DNA from 4 places in the Streptomyces spectabilis genome. Region 3 is predicted to be linked to each of the others. Evidence: riboswitches for the same ligand, from Rfam matches in the RefSeq annotation. Region 3 holds a riboswitch; each other region holds the start of a gene.
What was found. Region 3 has a riboswitch for cyclic di-AMP ahead of CP982_RS18265 (LysM peptidoglycan-binding domain-containing protein). Riboswitches for the same ligand answer to the same signal wherever they lie in the genome.
Positions count from the first base shown of each region.

Region 1: it holds a riboswitch for cyclic di-AMP, as region 3 does, so the genes downstream of both, CP982_RS30910 (M23 family metallopeptidase) here and CP982_RS18265 (LysM peptidoglycan-binding domain-containing protein) in region 3, are expected to answer to the same signal.
Region 2: it holds a riboswitch for cyclic di-AMP, as region 3 does, so the genes downstream of both, CP982_RS20600 (M23 family metallopeptidase) here and CP982_RS18265 (LysM peptidoglycan-binding domain-containing protein) in region 3, are expected to answer to the same signal.
Region 4: it holds a riboswitch for cyclic di-AMP, as region 3 does, so the genes downstream of both, CP982_RS06535 (C40 family peptidase) here and CP982_RS18265 (LysM peptidoglycan-binding domain-containing protein) in region 3, are expected to answer to the same signal.

Region 1 covers NZ_CP023690.1:7,026,501-7,029,886, forward strand. The annotation lists gene CP982_RS30900 (M16 family metallopeptidase) at 1-163, shown strand, start outside; gene CP982_RS30905 (M16 family metallopeptidase) at 187-1,569, shown strand; cyclic di-AMP (ydaO/yuaA leader) riboswitch at 1,810-1,971, shown strand; gene CP982_RS30910 (M23 family metallopeptidase) at 1,984-2,829, shown strand; gene CP982_RS30915 (GntR family transcriptional regulator) at 3,114-3,386, shown strand, end outside.
Region 2 covers NZ_CP023690.1:4,749,961-4,753,346, forward strand. The annotation lists gene CP982_RS20595 (aldo/keto reductase) at 1-133, opposite strand, end outside; gene CP982_RS20600 (M23 family metallopeptidase) at 258-1,430, opposite strand; cyclic di-AMP (ydaO/yuaA leader) riboswitch at 1,442-1,611, opposite strand; gene CP982_RS20605 (PP2C family protein-serine/threonine phosphatase) at 1,843-2,952, opposite strand; tRNA gene CP982_RS20610 (tRNA-Met) at 3,238-3,311, opposite strand; gene CP982_RS20615 (alginate lyase family protein) at 3,382-3,386, opposite strand, start outside.
Region 3 covers NZ_CP023690.1:4,232,774-4,236,159, reverse strand. The annotation lists gene CP982_RS18275 (cytochrome P450 family protein) at 1-231, shown strand, start outside; gene CP982_RS18270 (transglycosylase family protein) at 364-1,497, shown strand; cyclic di-AMP (ydaO/yuaA leader) riboswitch at 1,689-1,875, shown strand; gene CP982_RS18265 (LysM peptidoglycan-binding domain-containing protein) at 1,880-2,620, shown strand; gene eno (phosphopyruvate hydratase) at 2,892-3,386, shown strand, end outside.
Region 4 covers NZ_CP023690.1:1,643,066-1,646,451, reverse strand. The annotation lists gene CP982_RS06545 (ATP-binding protein) at 128-559, shown strand; gene CP982_RS06540 (DUF6328 family protein) at 596-1,114, opposite strand; gene CP982_RS06535 (C40 family peptidase) at 1,329-1,805, opposite strand; cyclic di-AMP (ydaO/yuaA leader) riboswitch at 1,809-1,962, opposite strand; gene CP982_RS06530 (hypothetical protein) at 2,520-2,825, opposite strand; partial or broken gene CP982_RS06525 (ATP-dependent Clp protease proteolytic subunit) at 2,833-3,386, opposite strand, start outside.

The sequences.
Region 1 (3,386 bases), 2.8 Mb from region 3:
CGTCCTCGACGTCACCGCGGCCGAGGTCCAGGAGGTCGCCAAGGCCCGCCTGCGCCCCGACAACCGCGCGGTCCTGGTGTACGAGCCGGTGACCGCGGCGGAGGACGCCGACGCCATCCAGGAAGCCGCCGAGACCCAGCAGGAAGAGGAGGCGGCGAAGTGAGCGAGGCTGAGACGTCTGTGACGATGGAATTCCACCCGCAGCCCCAGGCGGGCACGGCCAAGCCCTGGGCCTTCCCGGCCCCCGAGCGCGGCACCCTGGGCAACGGCCTGACGGTGCTGCGCTGCCACCGCCCCGGCCAGCAGCTCGTCGCCGTCGAGGTCCACCTCGACGCGCCCCTGGACGCCGAGCCGCAGGGCCTGGACGGCGTGGCCACGATCATGGCGCGGGCGTTCTCCGAAGGCACCGACAAGCACTCCGCCGAGGAGTTCGCCGCCGAGCTGGACCGCTGCGGCGCCACCCTTGACGCGCACGCCGACCACCCCGGCGTCCGCCTCTCCCTCGAAGTGCCCGTCTCGCGCCTGCCGAAGGCCCTGGGCCTGCTGGCCGACGCGCTGCGCGCGCCCGCCTTCGAGGACGGCGAGATCGAGCGCCTCGTCCGCAACCGCCTGGACGAGATCCCGCACGAGACCGCCAACCCCGCGCGCCGCGCAGCCAAGGAGCTGGCCAAGCAGCTCTTCCCGGCCACCTCGCGCATGTCGCGCCCGCGCCAGGGCACCGAGGAGACGGTCACCGCCATCGACTCCGGGGCCGTACGCGCCTTCTACGAGAAGCACGTGCGCCCCGCCACGGCCACCGCCGTCGTGGTCGGCGACCTGACCGGCACGGACGTGGACGCCGTCCTCGCCGACACCGTCGGTGCCTGGACGGGCGGTTCGGCCGAGCCGCACACGATGCCCCAGGTGACCGCCGACGACACCGGCCGCGTCGTCATCGTGGACCGCCCCGGCGCCGTCCAGACGCAGCTCCTCATCGGCCGCGTGGGCGCGGACCGGCACGACATCGTCTGGCCGGCGCAGGTCCTCGGCACGTACTGCCTGGGCGGCACCCTCACCTCGCGCCTGGACCGCGTCCTGCGTGAGGAGAAGGGGTACACGTACGGCGTGCGCGCCTTCAGCCAGGTGCTGCGCTCCGCGGCGCCGAGGTCCCCGGAAGGCGCCCCGGGCGTCGCCATGCTGGCCATCAGCGGCTCCGTGGACACGCCGAACACGGGCCCGGCTCTCGACGACCTGTGGAAGGTCCTTCGCACCCTCGCCGCCGAGGGCCTCACGGACGCCGAGCGCGACGTCGCCGTGCAGAACCTGGTGGGCGTGGCCCCGCTGAAGTACGAGACGGCCGCCGCCGTCGCCGCCACGCTCGCCGACCAGGTGGAGCAGGAGCTGCCGGACGACTTCCAGGCGAGCCTGTACCGGCAGTTGGCCGGGACGGGCACGGTGGAGGCCACCGCGGCTGTCGTGAGCGCGTTCCCGAGCGACCGGCTGGTGACGGTGCTCGTCGGTGACGCCGCGCAGATCGAGGAGCCCGTGCGGGCCCTCGGCATCGGCGAAGTGACGGTTGTCACCGGCTGATTGCCCCGCGCTCGCCCCGGCGGGCAAATCGGTAGGAACACCGCGTAACTCAAGGGACCCCGGAGGCTCAGGAAGCCTCCGGGGTCCCTGCATGCTGCCATATGTCCGAATTGACATGGAGGTTGGGTGTCTGCCGTGTGGCGTGCGCTACAAAAGGCAGGATCCGTTTGTCGATTGAAAGATGAGGCGTTTAGCGTCAGTGCGGCTGTCCGTCAGGCAGTAAGCCGCGTCCGCGGCACCGGACAGTCATCGCCGAGTCCCCGTACGGCGTGAGCCAGGGGAGCCGGGGACCCACACGTCCCTGGGGTGAATCGGTCCCCTTGCCGCGAGGCGAGGAGTCCGTAGGAGACCTTCCTGCTCCGAACCCGTCAGCTAACCCGGTAGGCGAGAAGGAAGGAAAGGACCAGCCGCTTCATGGCGCTCATCCGCCCGACCGGCAAGCACCGCCGCCCGAGCCGCATCTCGCGCACCACCGCAAGCGCCGCGGGCGTCGCCGCCCTCACCACCACCGGTGTCATCTCGGGCCTGGCCGCTCCGGCGCTCGCCGCCGACGCCTCCGCGGACCACGCGAGCACCGGCCTCACGCAGGCCATCGCCATCAACGACACGCTGGCCGACGAGATCGACGCCCAGGCCGCCGCCCAGAAGCAGGCCGCCAACGACGCCGCCGCCCAGAAGAAGGCGGAAGAGGCGGCGCGGCAGAAGGCCGCCGAGCAGAAGCGCAAGGCCGAGGCCGCCGCCAAGGAGAAGGCCGAGGCGAAGGCCAAGAAGGAGGCCGAGGCCAAGGCGGCGAAGGAGGCCAAGGAGCGGGCCCGTGAGCGCGCCGCCCGCGACGCCGAGCGCAAGCGCCTGAACGCCTACGTCGCCCCGGTCGCCGGTTCGTACGTCTCCACCTCCTACAAGGCCGGCGGCGGTATGTGGTCCTCCGGCAGCCACACCGGCATCGACTTCCACGCCGCGTCCGGCACCTCGGTGCAGGCGGTCGGCGCGGGCACCGTCGTCGAGGCGGGCTGGGGCGGCGCCTACGGCAACAACATCGTGATCAAGATGAACGACGGCACGTACACCCAGTACGGCCACCTGTCGTCCATCAGCGTCACCGTCGGCCAGGCCGTCACGCCCGGCCAGCAGATCGGCCTCTCCGGGTCCACCGGCAACTCCTCCGGGCCGCACCTGCACTTCGAGGCCCGTACCGGCGCCGAGTACGGCTCGGACATCGACCCGCTCGCGTACCTGCGCTCCCACGGCGTGAGCGTCTGACGCTTCCGCGCTGAGAGCGTCCGGCGCTCCCATGACGTGGGCGACGGGCACGCGCCCGCGCACTTCCCGAAAGCCCCGGCTCACCGAGCCGGGGCTTTCGGCGTCGGCACCGCCTGCTGACCGCACAACCTTTGGCCAAAAGATATCCATGGATTCCGGCGCCCCATCGGAAAATGCGGCCATCTGCAATAGAGTCCGTGGAGTCAGCGTCCATAGAGTCGCCGCACCAGCGTCTTCAGCGCGCCGCGCGACGCGTTTCGCGGGCAGTAAAGCGGAGGTCCGTCATGCGCATTCCCGCGCACTCGGTCTGCACGGCCATCCGGGACGACATCGTCTCCGGTGTCTACGAACGCGGCACGCGGCTCACCGAAGAACTCCTGGCCCGCCGCTACGGCGTCTCCCGCGTCCCCGTGCGCGAGGCCCTGCGCACCCTGGAGGCCGAGGGCTTCGTCGTCACCCGCAGGCACGCGGGCGCCTGCGTCGCCGAGCCGACCGAGCAGGACGCCGCCGACCTCCTGGAGGTCCGTACGCTCCTGGAGCCGCTGGCGGCCGCCCGC
Region 2 (3,386 bases), 520 kb from region 3:
CGCCCGCGGCGGCGTAGGCATCGAGGACGGCGAAGGACTGGTCCCGGTCGGCGGTCCAGCCGAAGACGTTGCCGCCGAGGGCGAGCGGGAAGACTTCGAGGTCGGACGAGCCCAGAGGGCGAAGAATGGTCATACGGAGGCCAACATCCTTACGGAGTTGGGAATTCCGGCAGGAGACGGCTGTTTTCGGCTGAAAGACATGACCGGCGGCCCTGGCGTCGGGGGGTCGTCGCCAGGGCCGCCGGAGTTCAGCGGGATCAGGGAGTCAGGCCCTTGCCCCGCAGCCAGGACAGCGGGTCGATGGCCCCGCCGCCGCTGGTCCTGACCTCCAGGTGGAGGTGTACGCCGGTGACGTTGCCCGTGCCGCCCATGCGGCCGATGACGTCGCCCGTGCTGACCTTCTGGCCCACGCTGACGGAGAGCGAGGACTGGTGGCAGTACCAGATCTCGGTGCCGTCATCGAGCTTCAGGACCGTGCGGTAGCCGTAGGCGCCCGCCCAGCCCGCCTCCGTGATGGTGCCGGAGTGGACGGCCTTGAGCGGGGAGCCGCTCGATCCCGCGAAGTCGAGGCCGGTGTGCTGGCCGGAGGACCACATGGAGCCGGAGTCGCCGAAGTGGGAGGTGAGGACGTACGAGGAGGCGGGCAGCGTGTAGCTCTTGGCGAGCTTCGCGAGGCGCTCGGCCTCGCGCTTCTTGCGGGCCGCCTCCTCCTTCTCGCGCTTCTCCTCGGCGGCCTTCGCCTTGGCCTCGGCTGCCGCCTTGCCCTGCTGGCTCCTGGCGGTCGCGGCGGCCTTCGTGACGGCCGCGTCCTCGGCCTGCCTGCGCTGCGCGTCGTCCGCCTGGTGGCGCTGGTTCTCGGCCTGCTGGAGGATGCGGGCCCGCAGGGCCTCGCCCGCGTCCGTGGTGCCCCGCTCGGCGTCGACGCCGGTGACACCGGCGGAGCTGAGCGGCGCCGCGGCCGCGGCGGTGGCCGGTTCCGCGGTGTCGTCGCCGTCGATCAGGGAGCCGACGCCGGGCAGCGAGTCCGCGACGGACGCCATGTCCGGCAGGGAGATGGAGACGGGCGGCTTGCCGCCCTGCGCGGTGGCGATGCCACCCGCGCCGACCGCGGCGATGACGCCGACGCCGAGGACGGTGGAGCTGCGGGCGAGGCCGCCGCCGCCCTTCTTGTGGATGCGGTGCTTGCCGCGCACGGGGCGGACGGTGTCCGCGGTGGGGTTCCACTCCTCCCAGGAAGCCGGGGGCTCCTGGGCGGCGTAACCGGCGTACCCGGCGGGCGCGGAGGCCGCGGAGGTCGCGGAGGGATCGAAGTACTCGGAGTGCGCGGCGTACGCGGTGGATCCGCCGGGGCCGTCACCGCCGTCGGCACCCTCGATGAGACCGTCGTTCGGTATGCAGAGCGCTTCTGGGGCAGGCCGGTTGGACGCCACGGGGGCGCACTCCTTTCCTTCCTTCTCGCCTACCGGGTTAGCTGACGGGTTCGGAGCAGGAAGGTCTCCTACGGCCGCTTCTCGGGTACGGCGGATACGGGTCCGCGTACGTGAAAGGCGTCCGATTCACCCCAATGTGGTGGTTCCCCGGCTCCCTTGCGGGATTAGGCGCGTGCGCGCGGAGCCGCCGGGTGTGACGGCTGGGACGACCGCGCTGCGTTATCGAACGTTAATAGACAGCGGGTCGGTATTCCAAGCTGTTCGGGTTGATCGTTAACGCTTACGCCACGAACACAACGGGACATCAGCGTGGGGAACGGGGCGAGTTGAGCGCGCGCCATGACGCTGCGCAGCCGGATCGATCTTCGCCTGCGGGTGACGGGTCGTCAGTCGCGCTGCACTGGGGCTCCATTCAGTCACTGGGCGTGACGGGGCGGCGTACGGCGAGAAGCGCCATGTCGTCGTTGGCGCCGCCGCCGGTGTGGTCGAGGACCTCGGCGACGAGGGTGGACAGGAGCGCGTCGGGGGCGTCCGCGCCCGAGAAGACGCGGCCGCCGAGCCGGATCGCGGGGTCGTAGAAGACGCCCCGCGCGTCCCGGGCCTCGCTGAGCCCGTCGGTGTAGAGCAGCAGCGTGGAGCCCGGCGGGAAGTCGGTCTCGTCCGCGCGGTCGGGCCATGCGCCGAGGTCGCCCATGCCCAGCGGCAGGGCGGGTTCGGCGGGCGAGAGCACGCACAGGCGCCCGTCGGCGCGCAGCAGGAGCGGCTCGGGGTGGCCGCGGTTGACGAGCCGTACGGTCCCGTCGCCGCGCGGGATCTCCGCGAGGACCGCCGTGGTGAACCCTTCGAAGGCGTCGAGCCCGTCACGCCGCGTGCCCTCGCGCGCGAGCGCCCGCTCCAGGCGCTGCGCCACGGCCTCCAGGGTGGCCTCCTGCTCGGCCGCCTCGCGGAAGGCGCCGATGACGACGGCGACGGCGGCCACCGCGCCCATGCCCTTGCCGCGTACGTCGCCGACGACGAGCCGGACGCCGTGCGGGGTGTCCTGCACCGCGTACAGGTCGCCGCCGATGAAGGCGCCCGCCTGCGCGGCCTCGTACCGGGCGGCGACGTCGAGACCGCCGATGCGCGGGTCCGGCTGCGGAAGCACGGCCCGCTGCGCGGCCTCGGCGATGGAGCGCGCGGAGGCGAGGCGGACGTCGCCGCGGCGGACGACGCGGTTGATGACGACGGCGAGGGCGCCGACGGTGAGCATGGTGACGAAGGAGGTGACGACCTGGACGTCCACGCCCGAGTGGTTGTCGATGCGCAGGGCGAGCACGGCCACGCAGGACACGGCGGCCGTCGCCACGGTGGTGGCGAGCGAGTAGAACGGGGCCGCGATCAGGGGCGCGGCGGCGAACAGCGGGGACGCGGTGAACTGGGGCGGCGTGAGCGCGTCGAAGACGACCCCGACCACGAGCAGGAGCGGGGGCAGCACCCGGGCGAGGGCCCGCTCACGGGGGAGGCCGGGACCCTCAGCGGACATGGCGCTCCTTCGGCCCGGCACCGGCACGGAGGCCCCCGCCGCCCCCGGCGCCGAGGCCCCCACCGCCCGAAGCAACCACCGTTCCACTCCCGCCGCAGACCCGCCGCATCGGCCCAAGGCTTCCCGCGTTGGGGCCCCGGGGCGACCCGGCGTGCTCCGAGTGGGTGACCCGGCGGGCAGCGCGCGCCCTGGCGCGGGGCGGTGGCGCGGGCGGCGCGCGCCCCCGGACCCCTGGGGAATGCCGAAGGCCCGGAATCCATTCGGATTCCGGGCCTTCGGTTTCAGTAGCGGGGACAGGATTTGAACCTGCGACCTCTGGGTTATGAGCCCAGCGAGCTACCGAGCTGCTCCACCCCGCGTCGGTGAACCCAACAGTACGCCATCAGGGGCACCGAACGCGAACTGGTTCCCGAGACGCCTCCGCGCGCCTCATG
Region 3 (3,386 bases):
CTCGGTTACGGCCACGGCATCCACTACTGCCTCGGTGCCCCGCTGGCCCGGCTTGAGGGCCAGACCGCCCTCGCCACCCTGCTCCGCCGCCTGCCGGACCTGCAACTGGCCGTGGCTCCCGAGGAGTTGAGGTGGCGCGGCGGGCTCATCATGCGTGGGCTCAGGACGTTGCCGGTGCGTTTCACACCCGCCCCGCGGGTCACCCGTGCTGACGGGCCGTCAACGATGTGACTTTCGCGTGATCTCGGCTGAACCGACTTGTGACTGGCGTTCGACTGCGGCTACGTTCACGACGGCCCGGCACCCGCGCGCTCGCGCGTAACGGATGCCGTGCCTGACCTGTCGTCCACGAAAGGCACCTGCATGCTCTCCGGCCAAGGCCGTCACCGCCGCCCCCGTCAGGTCCCGGCGATCCTCGTCACGGCGGGCGTCACCGGATCAGCCATCGCCATCCCGCTGCTCGGCGCGTCCGGCGCGAGCGCCGCGGACGCCGGGACGTGGGACAAGGTCGCGGAGTGCGAGAGCGGCGGGGCGTGGAGCGCCAAGGGCAGCGGCTACTACGGCGGCCTCCAGCTCACCCAGGACACCTGGGAGCAGTACGGCGGCCTCTCCTACGCGCCGACCGCCGACCAGGCGAGCCGCTCCCAGCAGATCCACGTCGCCGAGAAGGTGCTCGCCGACCGGGGCCCCGACGCCTGGCCGAACTGCGCCCCGGCCGCGGGCCTGGCGAAGGGCGGCGAGGCCGCCGCCGTCGATCCGGGCCTGCCGTCGGCCCCGCCGAGCTCGTCGGACTCCGACGACTCCGCCGAGTCCTCGGAGCCCTCCGACTCCTCGCGGTCCGGCAAGGAGAAGGACGCGGAGAAGGACGCGAAGGAGGAGCGCGAGGCCGCCGGGTCCGACCGCTCCGAGAAGGCCGAGAGGCCGGGCAGTTCCACCGAATCGCGAGACAAGACTCACGATTCGGGCAACGGTGACGATGGCGACGACGGTGCCACCCAGGGCGGGAAGAGCGCCGAGGACGGCTCGCGCGAGGGCGGCGGCAAGCACCGCAAGCCCGCCGGTGACGCGGACAAGTCCGGTGCGGACGACAGCGCTTCGTCCCAGGAGTCCGAGGAGTCCGAGGCGTCCCAGGAGTCCGAGGGCGCCGAGCCCGGCGCGGACGACGCGGCCGACGACCGCCCCGCGGGCCGTCACCGCGGCGGCAGCGCCGCCGATGACGCCCCGTCCGGCGACACCGGCCCCGGGCGTCACGCCTCGCGCGGCGAGGCGCGTGACGTGCCCGCCGCCGAGCGCCCCTCGGGCACGTACACGGTCCGCTCCGGTGACAACCTCTCGGCGATCGCCGACAGCCACGACCTTGACGGCGGCTGGTCGGGCCTCTACGCCGGGAACAAGAAGACCGTCGGCTCCGATCCGGACCTCATCCTCCCCGGTCAGCGGCTCGAACTGAGCGCGGAGGACAAGGGCGCCACCGCCGGGAAGTCGAGCGAAAAGTAGGGCAGTTGCCCGGCGGTTCGCGGTGAATGTCCGGTTTAAAGACGGTGAGAGGCAAGTGAGAGATGGGTCTCAGAAGCCCTGATCGTCTTTGAAATTCGGATGATTGCCTGGCTACGGTCGGGACCGCTCGCCACAGCGGGCCCCGCCGGTCGGTACGCCGAATCCTGCCAACGGCCGGACGGGAACAGTCGTCGCTTCGAGCGCCGAAGGCAGGAGCGGGGGACCCAAGGTAAGTGCCGGGCCCGGACGTTGAGCGGTCGTAAGACGCGCGAGACGTACGGACACGGCTTGGGGTGAAGTCGCGCGCTAGGACGCGCGGCCGGGCACTCACCCGCCCGAACCCGACAGCTCACCTCGCAGGCGTCGGTGAGGGGATCACTTCATGCTGCGTTCCGGCAAGGGCAAGCACCGCCGTCCGACCAAGCTCGACAAGGCCACCCGCGCCGCCACCGTCGTCGGTGTCACCGGTGCCGCCGTCGCCGCCCCGCTGATGGCGACCGGCACGGCCAACGCCGCCACCGCCTCCGAGTGGGACCGCGTCGCCGCGTGCGAGTCCGGTGGCAACTGGTCCATCAACACCGGCAACGGCTACTACGGCGGCGTGCAGTTCTCCGCCTCCACCTGGGCCGCTTACGGCGGCACCAAGTACGCGGCCACCGCCGACAAGGCCTCCAAGGCCCAGCAGATCGAGATCGCCGAGAAGGTCCTCGCGGGCCAGGGCAAGGGTGCCTGGCCGAAGTGCGGCGTGGGCCTGTCCGGCTCCCCGTACACCGGCGGCGGCTCCTCCGGCGGCGGCCAGCAGCAGCCGCAGCAGCAGGCCAAGCCGCAGCCGCAGCAGCAGGCCCAGCCGCAGCAGCAGGCCGCGCCCAAGCCGCAGGCCCAGCCGCAGCACCAGCCGCAGCAGGCCGCCCCGCAGGTCGAGAAGAAGACCGTCCAGACCCCGACCGGCAAGGTCGTGAAGAAGGGCGACGGCGAGTACAAGGTCGTGACCGGCGACACCCTGTCCAAGATCGCCCAGGAGCACGACGTCAAGGGCGGCTGGCAGAAGCTGTACCAGCTGAACGACGACATCGTCAGCGACGCCGACTTCATCTACCCGGGTCAGCAGCTGCACCTCAGCTGACCCGCCCCGGCCCCGGCAGCGCCCGGAGCCACCCCGTCCCCATGGGCTACCGCCCCGGTGCGCTCCCCCCTGCGCACCGGGGCGGTACCTTTTGGTCCGGTAGTTTGTTTCGTGAGGGAACTATCCGGCCCCGGACCCGGCCCTGTGCCTGTCCATGGGCTGGGCGGTCGGCTGGCCGATGCCCCGGAGCCGGTTAGGCTCGTGTCGCAGGGGCCAGCGCGGCCCCTAGTACCCCCGCGTACCCCGCATCACATCCCAGAAGGAGATGCTCGTGCCGTCCATCGACGTCGTCGTAGCCCGGGAAATCCTGGACTCCCGAGGCAATCCCACGGTCGAGGTCGAGGTCGGCCTCGACGACGGCTCCACCGGCCGTGCCGCCGTCCCGTCCGGCGCCTCCACCGGCGCCTTCGAGGCCATCGAACTCCGTGACGGAGACGCCAACCGCTACGGCGGCAAGGGCGTGGAGAAGGCCGTTCTCGCCGTCATCGAGCAGATCGGCCCGGAGCTCGTCGGCTACGACGCCACCGAGCAGCGTCTGATCGACCAGGCCATGTTCGACCTGGACGCCACGGACAACAAGGGCTCCCTCGGCGCCAACGCCATCCTCGGCGTCTCCCTCGCCGTGGCCCACGCCGCCTCCGAGGCCAGCGACCTGCCGCTCTTCCGCTACCTCGGCGGTCCGAACGCGCACCTGCTGCCGGTGCCGATGATGAACATCCTGAACGGCGGGTCCCACGCGGACTCCAACGTCGACATCCAGGAGTTC
Region 4 (3,386 bases), 2.6 Mb from region 3:
GTGGATCGGCGGGCGCGGGCCGCCCGAGAGTGGCAATCTGGCGCGAAGCACCAGCTCCGGGACGGTACTCGAGTACTTCCGCCACGCGTCGGAAGTCCGGTCCCGGTGGGAAAGGGACGGCGCCGTCATGGCAGACCACCAGGAAGCATCAGTCACCCTGCCGAGCGACCCTGTGTCGGTCTCCACCGCCCGCAGGTACGTCGGGGACATCCTCACCGAGTGGGGCCTCCCAGCGGACACGGATGTGGCCGACACGGTGCGGCTCATCGTCTCCGAGCTCGCCACGAACGCGGTGCAGCACACGCTCGGGCTCTCGCCCACCTTCACCGTGGACGTCCGGCTCGACCGCGACGAGAGCCTGCGCATCGGCGTCACCGACAGCCACCCCCGCTACCCCAAGCGGCTGCCCGCGGCCGTCCAGCAGGACAACGGCAGAGGCATGGTCATCGTCCGCTGGCTCACCGCCGAGTGCGGCGGAAGACTCATGGTCTGTCCGACGCCCGAGGGCGGCAAGACGGTGTGGATCACGCTGCCGTGGACGGTCCCGGTGCAGAGCTGACTCCCCGGGGCGCGGCCGCCCCTCGGCCGGGCGGGCTCACTGTCGCTGGCCCGCGCGGCCGACCAGACGGGGCAGCACGCCCCACAGGCCGCCGCACACCACGAACGTGCCGATGGCCGCGAGCACCCCGTCGGTGCGGCCCACGGCCACGTCGACGACGAGGAGGACGGATCCGGTGAGGGCGAGCACGAGCACCGCGAGGCCGATGGCGGCCAGGCGTGAGGACACCCGCACGATCAGGGGTTTGGCGCCGCGCGCGAACAGGGTGCGGTGCACCGCGGCGGGCGCCGTGAACAGCGCGGCGGCGAGCACCGCGAGGAGCAGCGTGACGACGTACGTGGCGCGCTGCACGCTGTCGAGCGACGGGAAGCGCGGCGTGAAGGCGAGGGTGAGCAGGAACGCGAAGAGGATCTGGACACCGGTCTGGGTGACCCGCAGCTCCTGGAGCAGCTCGGAGAAGTTGCGGTCGGCCCGCTCCAGCGGCGTCTCGTTGCGCGTGTGCCGGGAGGCGCTGGGTCTGGAAGTGCCCGCGGCGTGGGGGTGATGATCGGCCATGGTCCACGAGTATCCGCGCGGCGCCGCTCCACTCCCGCGCTGACGGCGGGGCCGGGCGGGTGACGTCGCCGGGGCGCCGCCCCGGACTGCCGTACGGACCGTCCCTCGGCTGGTGCCGCCGCCCGAGCCCTGACCGGACGGCGGCGAAAGGCGCTGGTGGCGCCAGGTGCGGGCGACGGCGCGGACCCCGAGGAGGCCGCCGCCCGCCGGCGGGTCAGCGGACCCGGCCGTACCAGACCTGGTTGGTCCAGATCTTCTCGAGCCGCACCACGGTGCCCCGCTTCGGGGCGTGCCAGATCTTCCCCTTACCGGCATATATGCCGACGTGGTAGACGTTCCGGCCGGAGTGGAAGAACACCAGGTCTCCGCGGGTGCGGCTGGCGGAGGAGACCTTGCGGGTCTTGTTGTACTGCTGTTGGGCGGTGCGCGGCAGCTTCTTGCCCACGCGCTTGTACGAGTAGAGCGTCAGGCCCGAGCAGTCGAACCGGTTCGGCCCGACCGCGCCGTAGCTGTACGGGGAGCCCTTCTTGGACGCCGCGACCTTGAGCGCCTTCGTCCCGTGCGAGGTGGCCGCTTGTGCTTCTCCCGTGAGTCCGGGGGCCACGATGGTGCCGCCCACGGCGGCGAGCGTGAGAGCCGAAGCCGTACTGGCTCTCGTCAACAGCGACGGAACACGATGCAGCGCAGTCATGCGCAACCCTTCGTCAGCCGCCTGTGAAGGATGACCTGTCGGGTTCGGGCAGGCGAAGATGCCCGGCCGCGCGATGCGACTTCACCCCAAGGGCCTTCCGGACTGGCCGGACGGCCCGCCTTGCTGGGTCCTCCACTCCTGCCGGTGCACAGATGTCGACCGGGCACCCGGGCGGCGGCAGGACTCGGCGTCCGCCCGGATCGCCCCGCCGCCTGTGGCGGGGGCTTGTCGTCGGAAGGGATCTTCACCCGAGAGGGGCGAAAAAACCGAGCCGGATCGGCGGTATGTGAGGCTCCTCACGCCTGACCCGTTCCGGTGGACAGAGCCCGAATGGGTTCTAGGTCACACTCGGCGATGATTGCCCCATCAGCGGCGGAACGCCCGAATCCGGCTGTGCTGTAAGGGAGTTGAGCGACTTCGGGAGCCCACTGGAACGACCGCCGGTTACGCAAAAGGGGCGATCATCTCTGGTCATCTCCGAGGCAACCCCGGACTCGGCTTGACATCCGCGTATACCGGCAACGGGCGGATGGCGCAGGCGCGCTGGGTCCGGGGCGCGTTCCGCGGCGTCAGATGCGACCGGCGCACTGGAGTACCAGGCCGAAAACGGAATGGGGGCTGGCTGGAAGTCTGGCACGGGACAGCCGGTCGTGGGGGGTGAATCGGACTGAATCATGACGGACCTTCATGCCGACGGCGGCGGCCGGCCCCGTGTCAGGGGCCCGTCGGCGGCGGCACCGTCACGCGCGCGGCGCGCCGCTCGCCGTCCAGGACGCGCATCGCTCGCGCGAGCGTCGGCGCGTGCACCTCGCTCTCCCCGCGCTGATGCATGAGCGCCAGCGCGTCGTGCAGCTCGGTCGCCCGGGTGATCAGCGCCTGCGCGGCGCGCAGCCCGCCGTAGGTGTGCTCGGCGCGGGCCGGGTTGATCCGGCCGAGCAGGTCGAGGACCGCCAGATAGGCGTCGACCAGCTCGCCTTCGGCGCGGGTCAGGGCGGGCAGCGGTGGCAGTTCGGGGAGCACCGGCGCCTCATCCCGCGTCCGGGCGGGCGGCCTTGCGGCTCGGGACGACCCGGTCCACCAGACCGTAGGCGAGGGCGGCCTCGGCGTCGAGCACCGTGTCCCGCTCGATGTCCGCCGAGATCTGCTCGGGCGTACGCCCGGTGTGCCGGACGAGCATCCCCTCCAGGAGCGCACGGGTGCGCCGCAGTTCCTCCGCGCGGATCCTCAGGTCGGTCGGCTGGCCGCGCACCGGCTCGGGCAGCGCGGGCTGCCGGAGCAGCACCCGGGCGCCGGGCAGGATCGCCCGCTTGCCGGGGGTCCCCGCGGCGAGCAGCACCGCGGCGGCGGAGGCGGCCTGGCCGAGGCAGACGGTCTCCACCTCGCAGGAGGCGTACAGCAGCGTGTCGTAGATCGCCGTCGTCGCGCTGAAGTCGCCGCCGGGGGAGTTGATGTAGAGCGAGATGTCCCGGTCCGGAGCCGCGTGCTCCAAGTAGAGGACCTGGGCCATCACGTCGTTCGCCGAGACGTCGTCGATCGGTGTGCCGAGGAAGACGATCCGCTCCTCCAGGAGCTTGGAGTACG